One region of the Neorhizobium sp. T6_25 genome, then DNA from elsewhere that is predicted to be linked to it. Evidence: riboswitches for the same ligand, from Rfam matches in the RefSeq annotation. Region 1 holds a riboswitch; each other region holds the start of a gene.

The links. Region 1 has a riboswitch for thiamine pyrophosphate ahead of thiM (hydroxyethylthiazole kinase). Riboswitches for the same ligand answer to the same signal wherever they lie in the genome.
Region 2: linked by a shared signal. The riboswitch ahead of C5L10_RS13515 (ABC transporter permease) and the one ahead of thiM (hydroxyethylthiazole kinase) in region 1 are both predicted to bind thiamine pyrophosphate.
Region 3: linked by a shared signal. The riboswitch ahead of thiB (thiamine ABC transporter substrate binding subunit) and the one ahead of thiM (hydroxyethylthiazole kinase) in region 1 are both predicted to bind thiamine pyrophosphate.
Region 4: linked by a shared signal. The riboswitch ahead of thiC (phosphomethylpyrimidine synthase ThiC) and the one ahead of thiM (hydroxyethylthiazole kinase) in region 1 are both predicted to bind thiamine pyrophosphate.

What each region holds. Positions count from the first base shown of each region.
Region 1 covers NZ_PVBL01000039.1:29,262-31,457, forward strand. Annotated here, with positions in the region: gene thiE (thiamine phosphate synthase) at 1-546, opposite strand, end outside; gene thiM (hydroxyethylthiazole kinase) at 543-1,364, opposite strand; TPP riboswitch at 1,402-1,497, opposite strand; gene C5L10_RS31435 (heavy metal translocating P-type ATPase) at 1,611-2,196, shown strand, end outside.
Region 2 covers NZ_PVBL01000008.1:186,190-188,385, forward strand. Annotated here, with positions in the region: gene C5L10_RS13510 (ABC transporter substrate-binding protein) at 1-300, opposite strand, end outside; gene C5L10_RS13515 (ABC transporter permease) at 297-1,079, opposite strand; TPP riboswitch at 1,215-1,318, opposite strand; gene C5L10_RS13520 (ABC transporter permease subunit) at 1,382-2,196, opposite strand, start outside.
Region 3 covers NZ_PVBL01000012.1:50,759-52,954, reverse strand. Annotated here, with positions in the region: gene thiP (thiamine/thiamine pyrophosphate ABC transporter permease ThiP) at 1-52, opposite strand, end outside; gene thiB (thiamine ABC transporter substrate binding subunit) at 57-1,067, opposite strand; TPP riboswitch at 1,107-1,214, opposite strand; gene C5L10_RS17435 (response regulator) at 1,292-1,741, opposite strand; gene C5L10_RS17430 (ABC-F family ATP-binding cassette domain-containing protein) at 1,901-2,196, opposite strand, start outside.
Region 4 covers NZ_PVBL01000010.1:195,005-197,200, reverse strand. Annotated here, with positions in the region: gene thiC (phosphomethylpyrimidine synthase ThiC) at 1-1,374, opposite strand, end outside; TPP riboswitch at 1,474-1,605, opposite strand; gene C5L10_RS16345 (acyl carrier protein) at 1,785-2,036, shown strand; gene C5L10_RS16340 (acyl-CoA dehydrogenase family protein) at 2,038-2,196, shown strand, end outside.

The DNA of each region.
Region 1 (2,196 bases):
CTTTGCGCCGGCGGCGAGTGCCGGGCCGGCATGTTCCGCCTTGACGCCACCGATCGCCACTGCCGGAACCGGCGCCATGGCGACGATGCGCGCAAGCCCGTGGAAACCGATCGGTTGCTTGTGGTCAGGCTTGGTGTTGGTCGAAAACACCGGGCCGATGCCGACATAATCGACGATGGAAGGATCCACCCGCCGTGCCAGGTCTTCGTTTTCGACCGAGAGGCCGAGGATCATGCCATGGCCGGCACGCTGCCGCGCCCCCGCTGCCGCCATGTCGCTCTGACCGACATGCAGACCTTCCGCGCCGATCGCGATCGCTGCCTCCACGTCGTCGTTGATGATCAGGGGCACGCCGGTGCCTGCCAGCACCGCCTTCAGCGCCCGGCCGGTCTCGATCATCTTTGCCGTATTCGCCTGCTTGTCGCGCAGCTGGACGATGGTGACGCCGCCGGCGACCGCCAGCCTTGTCGTCTCGACCATCCCGATCTCGCGGCAGAGATCGGGGTCGAGGACGAGATAGACGGAAAGGTCGAAGGTTTTGGTCATGCTGCGACGACCCTTGCCTTTGCATCGAGCGTCTCGCCGGTCAGCGCCGCGAGACGGTCGAGGAAGATCGGCGAAAAGAAGCCGGGACCGGAGGCGGTGAGGGCCGCTTCTTCGCCCGCGACCGCGAACATCGCGAGTGCGGCGACCGTCGCCTCGAAGGGATCGTCCGTGCTTGCCGCAAAGGCGCCGACCAGACAGGTGAGCGAGCAGCCGAGCGCAGTCACCCGCGGCATCAGCTCAGAGCCGCCGAGGATGCGGACCGAACGCCGGCCGTCGGTGACGAAATCCACCTCGCCGGTAACAGCCACCACGCAGGCCTGCTGCCGGGCGATGGCAATGGCCGAGCTTTCGGCCGCTGCAACGCTGTCGCCGCTGTCGACGCCATGGCCGCTCGACTGGCTGCCGGCCAATGCAATGATTTCCGAGGCGTTGCCGCGGATGACCGTGGGCCTCAGTTCCATCAACTCGGCAAGTGCCGCGCGGCGATAGGCGGTGGCGTAATGGGCGACGGGATCGAGCACCCATGGCTTGCCAGCTTCCGTGGCGGAGGCGGCCGCCGCCTTCATGCCGGCCAGGAAATCCGGCGACAGGGTGCCGATATTCACCGTCAGGCCCGCAGCGATGCGGGCGAACTCCCCGGCTTCTTCCTTGGTGTGCACCATGGCGGGCGAGGCGCCGGCCGCCAGCACCACGTTGGCGGCGATATTCATCGCCACGAAATTGGTGATGTTCTGGACGAGCGGGTTTTTGGCGCGCATCGCGGTCAGCAGCTGGCCGGGGGTCTCTGCACGGGTCCCAAGGGGTATTATCGTCTGCATATCTGCCTCGTTCGGCGGGGCAGGCGTGGGGCGCAGTGTCAACGCCCTGACGACTCCCTCCGCCAGCATGATCTGGTTCAGGTTCTAAGGGTGCTTCTCAGCCCGGCTTTGCCGGACGCCCCTGTCTTCACCATGGCTTACAGCAAAGATAATGCGCTTCGCCAGCAAATTTTTCTGATTTTGGGTCTTGCAGCTCTAGTCGCTAGAGGTTGTAGAGACAGGGCTCGATCCAATGGGAATGAGACGATGAGCACCACCACGCAGGCACGATACAAGGTTGGCGGCATGGATTGCGCCAGCTGCGCGACGAAGATCGACACCGCGGTGCGCCGCATGCCGGGCGTCGAGGACGTGTCCGTTTCGGTGGCTTCAGGCACGATGACTGTGAAGCATGACGGCACCGGCGATCTGGGCGCGATCGAGAAGAAGGTCGTAGGGCTTGGGTATTCGCTCAGGACGCTGGGTCAGAAGGCTGGTGAGGATGCGCGGCGGCGCGGTGTCGAGGGGTTCCCCCCCTCTGCCCTGCCGGGCATCTCCCCCCCAAGGGGGGAGATCGGCAAGAGGCATGACCACCATCACGCCCATGACGGTGGGCACGATCATTCCCACCACGACCACGGCACGGCGGAAATCGAAGGCCTGCACAGCCACGATCACGGGCCGATGGACGGACCGTGGTGGAAATCGGCGAAGGGCCGCCTGACCATCGTGGTCGGCATTGCGTTGGCGGCGGCTTACGGGATCGGCCATCTGGTGCCGACCTATGACACAATCATCTTCACCGCAGCGATGCTGATTGGCCTCGTGCCGATTGCCCGCCGCGCCGTCACGG
Region 2 (2,196 bases), on a different contig from region 1:
CCGCACGAGCGGCAGGCCCGCCTCATGGTCGAGATAGAGATTGGGCTGGTAGTGGATGCCGATATCCGCCTGGCCGGCCGAAACCAGCCGCGGCACCGCGGAGGCATCGGACGGCGGGATAAGCTCGACGTCGAGATTGGCATCGGCAAACAGCCCGCGCTGCTTGGCGATGACCATCGGTGCGTGGTCCGGATTGACGAACCATTCGAGCAGCACGCTGAGCTTGTCGGCGGCCTGCGCAGAGATCGGGGTGGCAAGGCTGGCCAGCGCGATGAAGGACGCAGTGAGGATACGGATCATGATCGGACGGAACTCCCTGATGCGGATGAAGATGAAGGGTCGGCTTCGCTGGCCCACGGGGCGAGCCCGGCGGTCAGCCGGTCGATAAGAAGCCTTAGAATAAGAGTGAGGATTGCCAGTATGGTCATCGCCGCGAACACCGTGTCGGTCTGCATGCGGGCATTGGCCTGGACCATCACGAAGCCGAGCCCGCCGGACGCGCCCACCCATTCGCCGACCACGGCCCCAAGCGGCGCAAGCGGGGCAGCAACCCGGAGCCCTGAGACCAGGCTCGGGATCGCCAGCGGCACGCGCATCGACACCAGCGTCTGCCAGTGGTTCGCGCCCTCCAGCGAGACGGCGTCGAGGATTTCCTGGTCGGTGCGGCGAAGACCGTCGGCAAAGGCGGAGGCGACCGGAAAGAAGATGATGATCGTCGTCATCGCCACTTTCGAGGCGAGGCCGAAACCCAGCCAGAGAACCAGGATCGGCGCCAGCACGAAGACGGGAAAGGCCTGCAGGATCAGCACCATCGGCCAGACGAGACGACCAAGCCGCGGCAACGCGGCGACGCCGAAGGCCGTGGCGATGCCGAGGCCTGCGCCGATCGCGAGGCCCAGCGCGATTTCCGTCAGCGTGACGAGGCTGTTCTGCAGCAGGAAACCCGGCTGCCGCCCGAAGGCGGAAGCGACGGCAATCGGAGACGGCAGAATGTAGCGAGGCGGAGCAAACAGCCAGACGCCCGCTTGCCAGAGGGCGACAAGCAGGACGAGGCCGATGACCGCATGGGACGCGCGCATGATGCTACGCGCCGAACCTGCACGCCGGGACCGGACACCCTCTCGGGACAACGGGAAGAATGGATGTCATCGGTCGATCTCCAGATCAGTCAATCACGGAGACCCAGGTGAAGCGGAGAAGAGAAAGTATCGTCGGATGACGCCTATTTCCGTTCCTACGCCGGCATGACCCGGATCAGGTTCAAGGGTCCGGCTCAGCGCCATCTCAGCATCGTCAAGATGCTCCCCTCGGAATAGGACGATAACTGTCGGTTTTCAGTATGCCTGTCAAGCGGGCCGGCCAGCCCGCTACCGTTTCCAATTCAGCGTGCGTAGAGCCTGTCGAGGCGAACCACCCTGCCCACCAGCACCAGCGCAATGACCGTGAAGACGATCAGCACGGCGGAGATCGCATGCGCGGTCGGCTCCAGGCTGAAGGTCGATTCGGAGTAGATGCGGACCGGAAGCGTCGTCAGGCGGGCGGTGGTCAGGAAACTCGTCACCGTCACCTCGCCGAAGCTCAGGAGGAAGCCGACGATGCCGGCCGCAAACAGTCCCGGCGCCAGGCCCGGCATGATGATCAGGAAGAACCGCCGCGCCGGGCTTGCCCCGAGGCTCGCCGCCGCCTCTTCCTGCGCCTGGTCGAGCCCCATGACCGAGGTGGTCAGAAGCGTGATCGCAAACGGCAGGATGACGATCACGTGGATCGCCACGAGGCCGAGGAAGGGCGGGATGATCAGGTAGATCTGCAGCAGCCTGAGCATGCCGACGCCGATCGCCACATGCGGCAGCGACATCGGTAGCAACCAGAACGTCAGAAGCGCAGAACGGCCCTTGAACGGATAACGGGCGAGCGCGAAAGCTGCCGGCAGCGAGAGCGAAAGCGCCACCAGCATCGAGGTGACGGCGAGCTTCACCGACACCCAGAAGGCGTCCGCATAGGTTCCGGCGAAGAACACCGCTTCGTACCATTTCAGCGTGAAGCCGCGGAAGCCGGATGCGGTCGCCTGCGGCACGTCGTTGAAACTCTGGATGCACACGAGCACCAACGGCAGCAGCAGGAGCAGCAGCGAGGTGGCGAGCAGCAGCTTCGAGACGATCGGCCCGAAAATGTTGATGATCGGCACCAGCCAACGCG
Region 3 (2,196 bases), on a different contig from region 1:
GGCTCAGCAGCCCCCAGCCTATCCCGCGTCTCCGCTCCGCCCGCGTCTGCATGGGATCAGTTCATGCTCATGGCGGTCAGCCATTCGTCGATCCAGGCCTGCCGGTTCTTGGCCACCTGGTCCGATCCCATCAGGAAGGTATTGGCCGGCTGCACCAGGTTGTTGAATGCGTTGGGGAGTGGCTGGGAGGTCTTGGCGGCCGGCATCATCCAGTTGGTGGTCGGGATGACGTCCTGGAAGGCCGGCGAGACCATGAATTTCAGGAACTGTTTCGCCAGGTCCTTTTCCTTCGCCCCCTTCAGCATGCCGGCAACTTCGATCTGGATGTAATGGCCTTCGGAGAAGGAGGCAGCCTGGTAGCGCTCCGTCTTCTCCTCGACCATGTGATAGGCGGGCGAGGTCGTGTAGGAAAATACCATCGGCACTTCGCCCTTGGTGAACAGGCCATAGGCCTCCGACCAGCCGGGCGTGACGGTCAGCACACGTTTCCTGAGCTTGGCCCAGGCCTCCGGTGCCTGGTCGCCATAGACCGATTTCACCCAGAGCAGCAGGCCGAGGCCCGGTGTCGAGGTGCGCGGATCCTCGATGGCGATCTTCTGCGCCGGGTCGCCTTCCACCAGTTCCTTCAGGCTTTTCGGCGGGTTCTTCATCGCCTGGGTGTCATAGACAACGGCGAAATGGCCGTAGTCGTAAGGGATGAAAGTGTCGTCGCTGTAATTGCCGGGGACCTTGGCCGCCGAAGCGTCGAGCCCGTGCGGCTCGAACAGGCCGGTCGCCTTCGCCTCGGAGATCAGGTTGGTATCGAGGCCGAGCGCCACATCGGCGTCGGTGCCTTTGCCTTCCAGCTTCAGCCGCGTGAGAAGCGCCACGCCATCCGCCACGCCGACGAAATTGAGTTTGCAGGCGCAGGTCTTTTCGAACGCCTCTTTCACCTTGGGACCCGGTCCCCAGTCCGAAATGAAACTCTCATAGGTGTAGACGGTCAGCGTCTTTTCCTGCGCTTCGGCCGGCCCGGAAAGGGAAAGGGCGGCAGCGGCCGCGAATATCGAAAGAATGGTGCTGCGCATCGGCGTCTCCTCTTTTTGTTAACAAGGGGAATAGGCGCTGATGAAGAGCCGTCTAATCCCTCCGCCGGTGTTAACCGGATCAGGTTCCGCGGGTTGGCCAAAGGCCTCTCAGCCGCGTGAAAACACGCGGCACCCCGTTAGAGCGAGATCAGATTTAGCGGTGAGGCGAATGGCTGGCAAGAGGCGCATTCGGCAGGAGCAACGTTGGCTCGGTGGTTCATTGCTCAGTGGTTCTGCGGAAACACTTTCAGTTCACGCGGAACGATCGCCATGCCGCCGAGTCGGTTGGCAACGGCGTAGTCGATCGTCTTCTCGACCACATCGGGCATGACCGGTTTGGTGAGAACGCCGAGCGAGCCCTTGACGCCGGCTTCCACATCGTCCGGATTACCCGTCATGAAGACCACGGTGATGCCGTATTGCTCCGCAAGCTCCCGGCCGATCTCCGGACCGGTCCGGCCGTCCGAAAGATTGACGTCGACCAGCGCGATATCGGCATAGGCGGCGAGCGCCAAGGCGTGTTTGCGGGCATTGGCAAAACCGGCGACTTTCAGGCCCATGGCTTCGATCGTCTCGGCAACATCGAGCGCGATCAGAAACTCGTCTTCGACAATCATAACTCTCTGATTCATCGCCTCAGTGGCCAGCCGACGACGCGTAACATTTGTCAGCATTGGATGTCCCCATTCGGTTGATCGGTTCCTGGCAGGCCGATGCGTCCCCGGGACATTTCGACCACTACTCACACCCAGAACGCCCCTGGACCTCATATGTTCCGCTCCGCGACAAATATTTTTTCAGCTAACTATTTGTTAAGCTTAACAAATCGCAAATTAGCCTTCGATTTCCTCACGCAGCATTTCGAGTTCCAGCCATTCTTCTTCCATTTTGCTGATGCTTTGGCGCAGCTTTTCCATCTCCGCGGCCAGATTGTTGAAGGCGGCGGGATCCTTGGTGAAGAGGTTGGGGTCGGCCATTTTCTTCTCGCGGGCGGCGATCTCGGCTTCGGCTTTGGCCATTTCCTTCGGCAGGTTCTCGAGCGCGAATTTCTGCTTGAAGGAAAGCTTGCCTTTGCCCTTGGGGGTGCCGGAAACCGGTGCCGCAGCGTCGGTTTTTGCCCTGTCGGCTT
Region 4 (2,196 bases), on a different contig from region 1:
CCCGATGCCCGACGTGATGTGGTCGTAGCCCGGCGCGATATCGGTGGTCAGCGGCCCGAGCGTATAGAACGGCGCCTCGCCGCAGACGGCGAGCTGCTTGTCCATGTTCGCCTTGATCTTGTGCATCGGCACATGGCCGGGGCCTTCGATCATCACCTGGCAATCCTTCGCCCAGGCGATCTTCGTCAGCTCCCCGAGGGTCTCCAGTTCCGCGAACTGGGCCGCATCGTTGGCATCGGCGATCGAACCCGGGCGAAGACCGTCGCCGAGCGAGAACGACACGTCGTAGGCCCGGGCGATGTCGCAGATCTCCTCGAAATGTTCGTAGAGAAAACTCTCCTTGTGGTGGTGCAGACACCACTTGGCCATGATCGAACCGCCGCGGGAAACGATGCCGGTGACGCGGTTGACGGTGAGCGGGATATAGGCGAGCCGCACGCCGGCATGGATGGTGAAGTAGTCGACACCCTGCTCGGCCTGCTCGATCAGCGTGTCGCGATAGACTTCCCAGGTCAGGTCCTCGGCAATGCCGTTCACCTTTTCGAGCGCCTGGTAGAGCGGCACGGTGCCGATCGGCACCGGCGAATTGCGGATGATCCAGTCGCGGATATTGTGGATGTTGCGGCCGGTCGACAGGTCCATGACCGTATCGGCGCCCCAGCGGATCGCCCAGACCATCTTCTCGACTTCCTCGGCCATCGACGAGGTGACGGCCGAATTGCCGATATTGGCGTTGATCTTCACCAGGAAGTTGCGGCCGATGATCATCGGTTCGGATTCGGGATGGTTGATATTGGCGGGAATGATTGCCCTGCCTTCCGCGACTTCGCGCCGAACGAACTCGGGCGTCACGAAATCCGGCACATGGGCGCCGAAACTTTCGCCGTCGCGGATGAGCGGCTCGCTGGCTGCCTGCCGGCCGAGGTTCTCGCGGATGGCGACGAATTCCATCTCCGGCGTGATGATGCCGGCCCGCGCATAGGCGAGCTGGGTGACGGCCCGGCCCGTTTTCGCCTTGAAGGGCTGGTTGCGGACCGGGAATTCCGGCGTCAGATGGCTCCCGTACACGAAGCCGTTGTCCTCCGGCCTGACGATGCGGCCCTCATAGGTTTCGACATCGCCGCGGGCGACAATCCAGCTTTCGCGCAGGCGCGGCAGGCCGGCATCGATGCTGATCGCGGCGCCTTCAGCGGTATAGGGACCGGAGGAATCGTAGACGGTGACCGGCGGCTCGCCGGAGGTCGGATGCAACGCGATCTGGCGCATCGGCACGCGGATGTCCGGGTGGATCGTTCCTGCTTTCAGGACCTTCGTGGAGGCGGGAAGCGGGCCGGTGGTGACGACCGGGGTGAGCTTGGTGGTTGCAATATTCATGGCTCAAGGCTCCAAGGTTTGACGTTTGGAGACCCAGTTCCAGTGTTGGAATGATGGAAAAACACCCCGGAATCCGAAGGACGGTTTCCCGCCCTTGTTACCGCAGCGCCCGCACCGTCCCTACGCCAGTATGAACTGGATCAGGTTCAACGGGTCACTGCGCCTCGGCCGGCCAAAGCCGTCCGACCAGCAGTATCTCAGCCCCTTGACGGGACCCCCCTGGTGAATGGCGCCATCAGAAACCCGCGGGCCGTTCATGTCAAGCCGGGCCATGCCGATGGCGATCGATCGGATTTTACGGAATCCCGCAACCCTAACTTCACGACGTTTATTGCTGGAATCTTAGGCTTTCCTGCGTAGTAACATCCCCAGCGATGAACGCAGAATTTGAACGATCCGGAGATGTCGAGATGAACGAGACCATTCGCGAATTACTCACACGGATAGGCGGCCTTCCGGTCGCGGTGACCGAGCTGGAAGACGGCGCCGATCTTTATGCGGCCGGCCTCTCCTCATTTGCATCCGTACAATTGATGCTGGGCCTGGAAGAGGCTTTCGACATCGAGTTTCCCGACAGCCTTTTGAACCGCAAGTCCTTCGCCAGCATAGCCGCGATCGAGCAGACGGTTTCGCATATCCTGAAAGCGCGCGAGGCCGCTTGAGATGAGCCTCCCCGCCTTTGCCGCCGACATGAGCCTGAGCGCCCGCGCTCACCGCGTGGCAACCGTAGCGGCCGAATTTGCCGACCGCGTCGACCATGACGGCCGCTTCCCCCGCGAGGCGGTCGATGCCATGAAGGCCGAGCGCCTGATCGGCATCCAG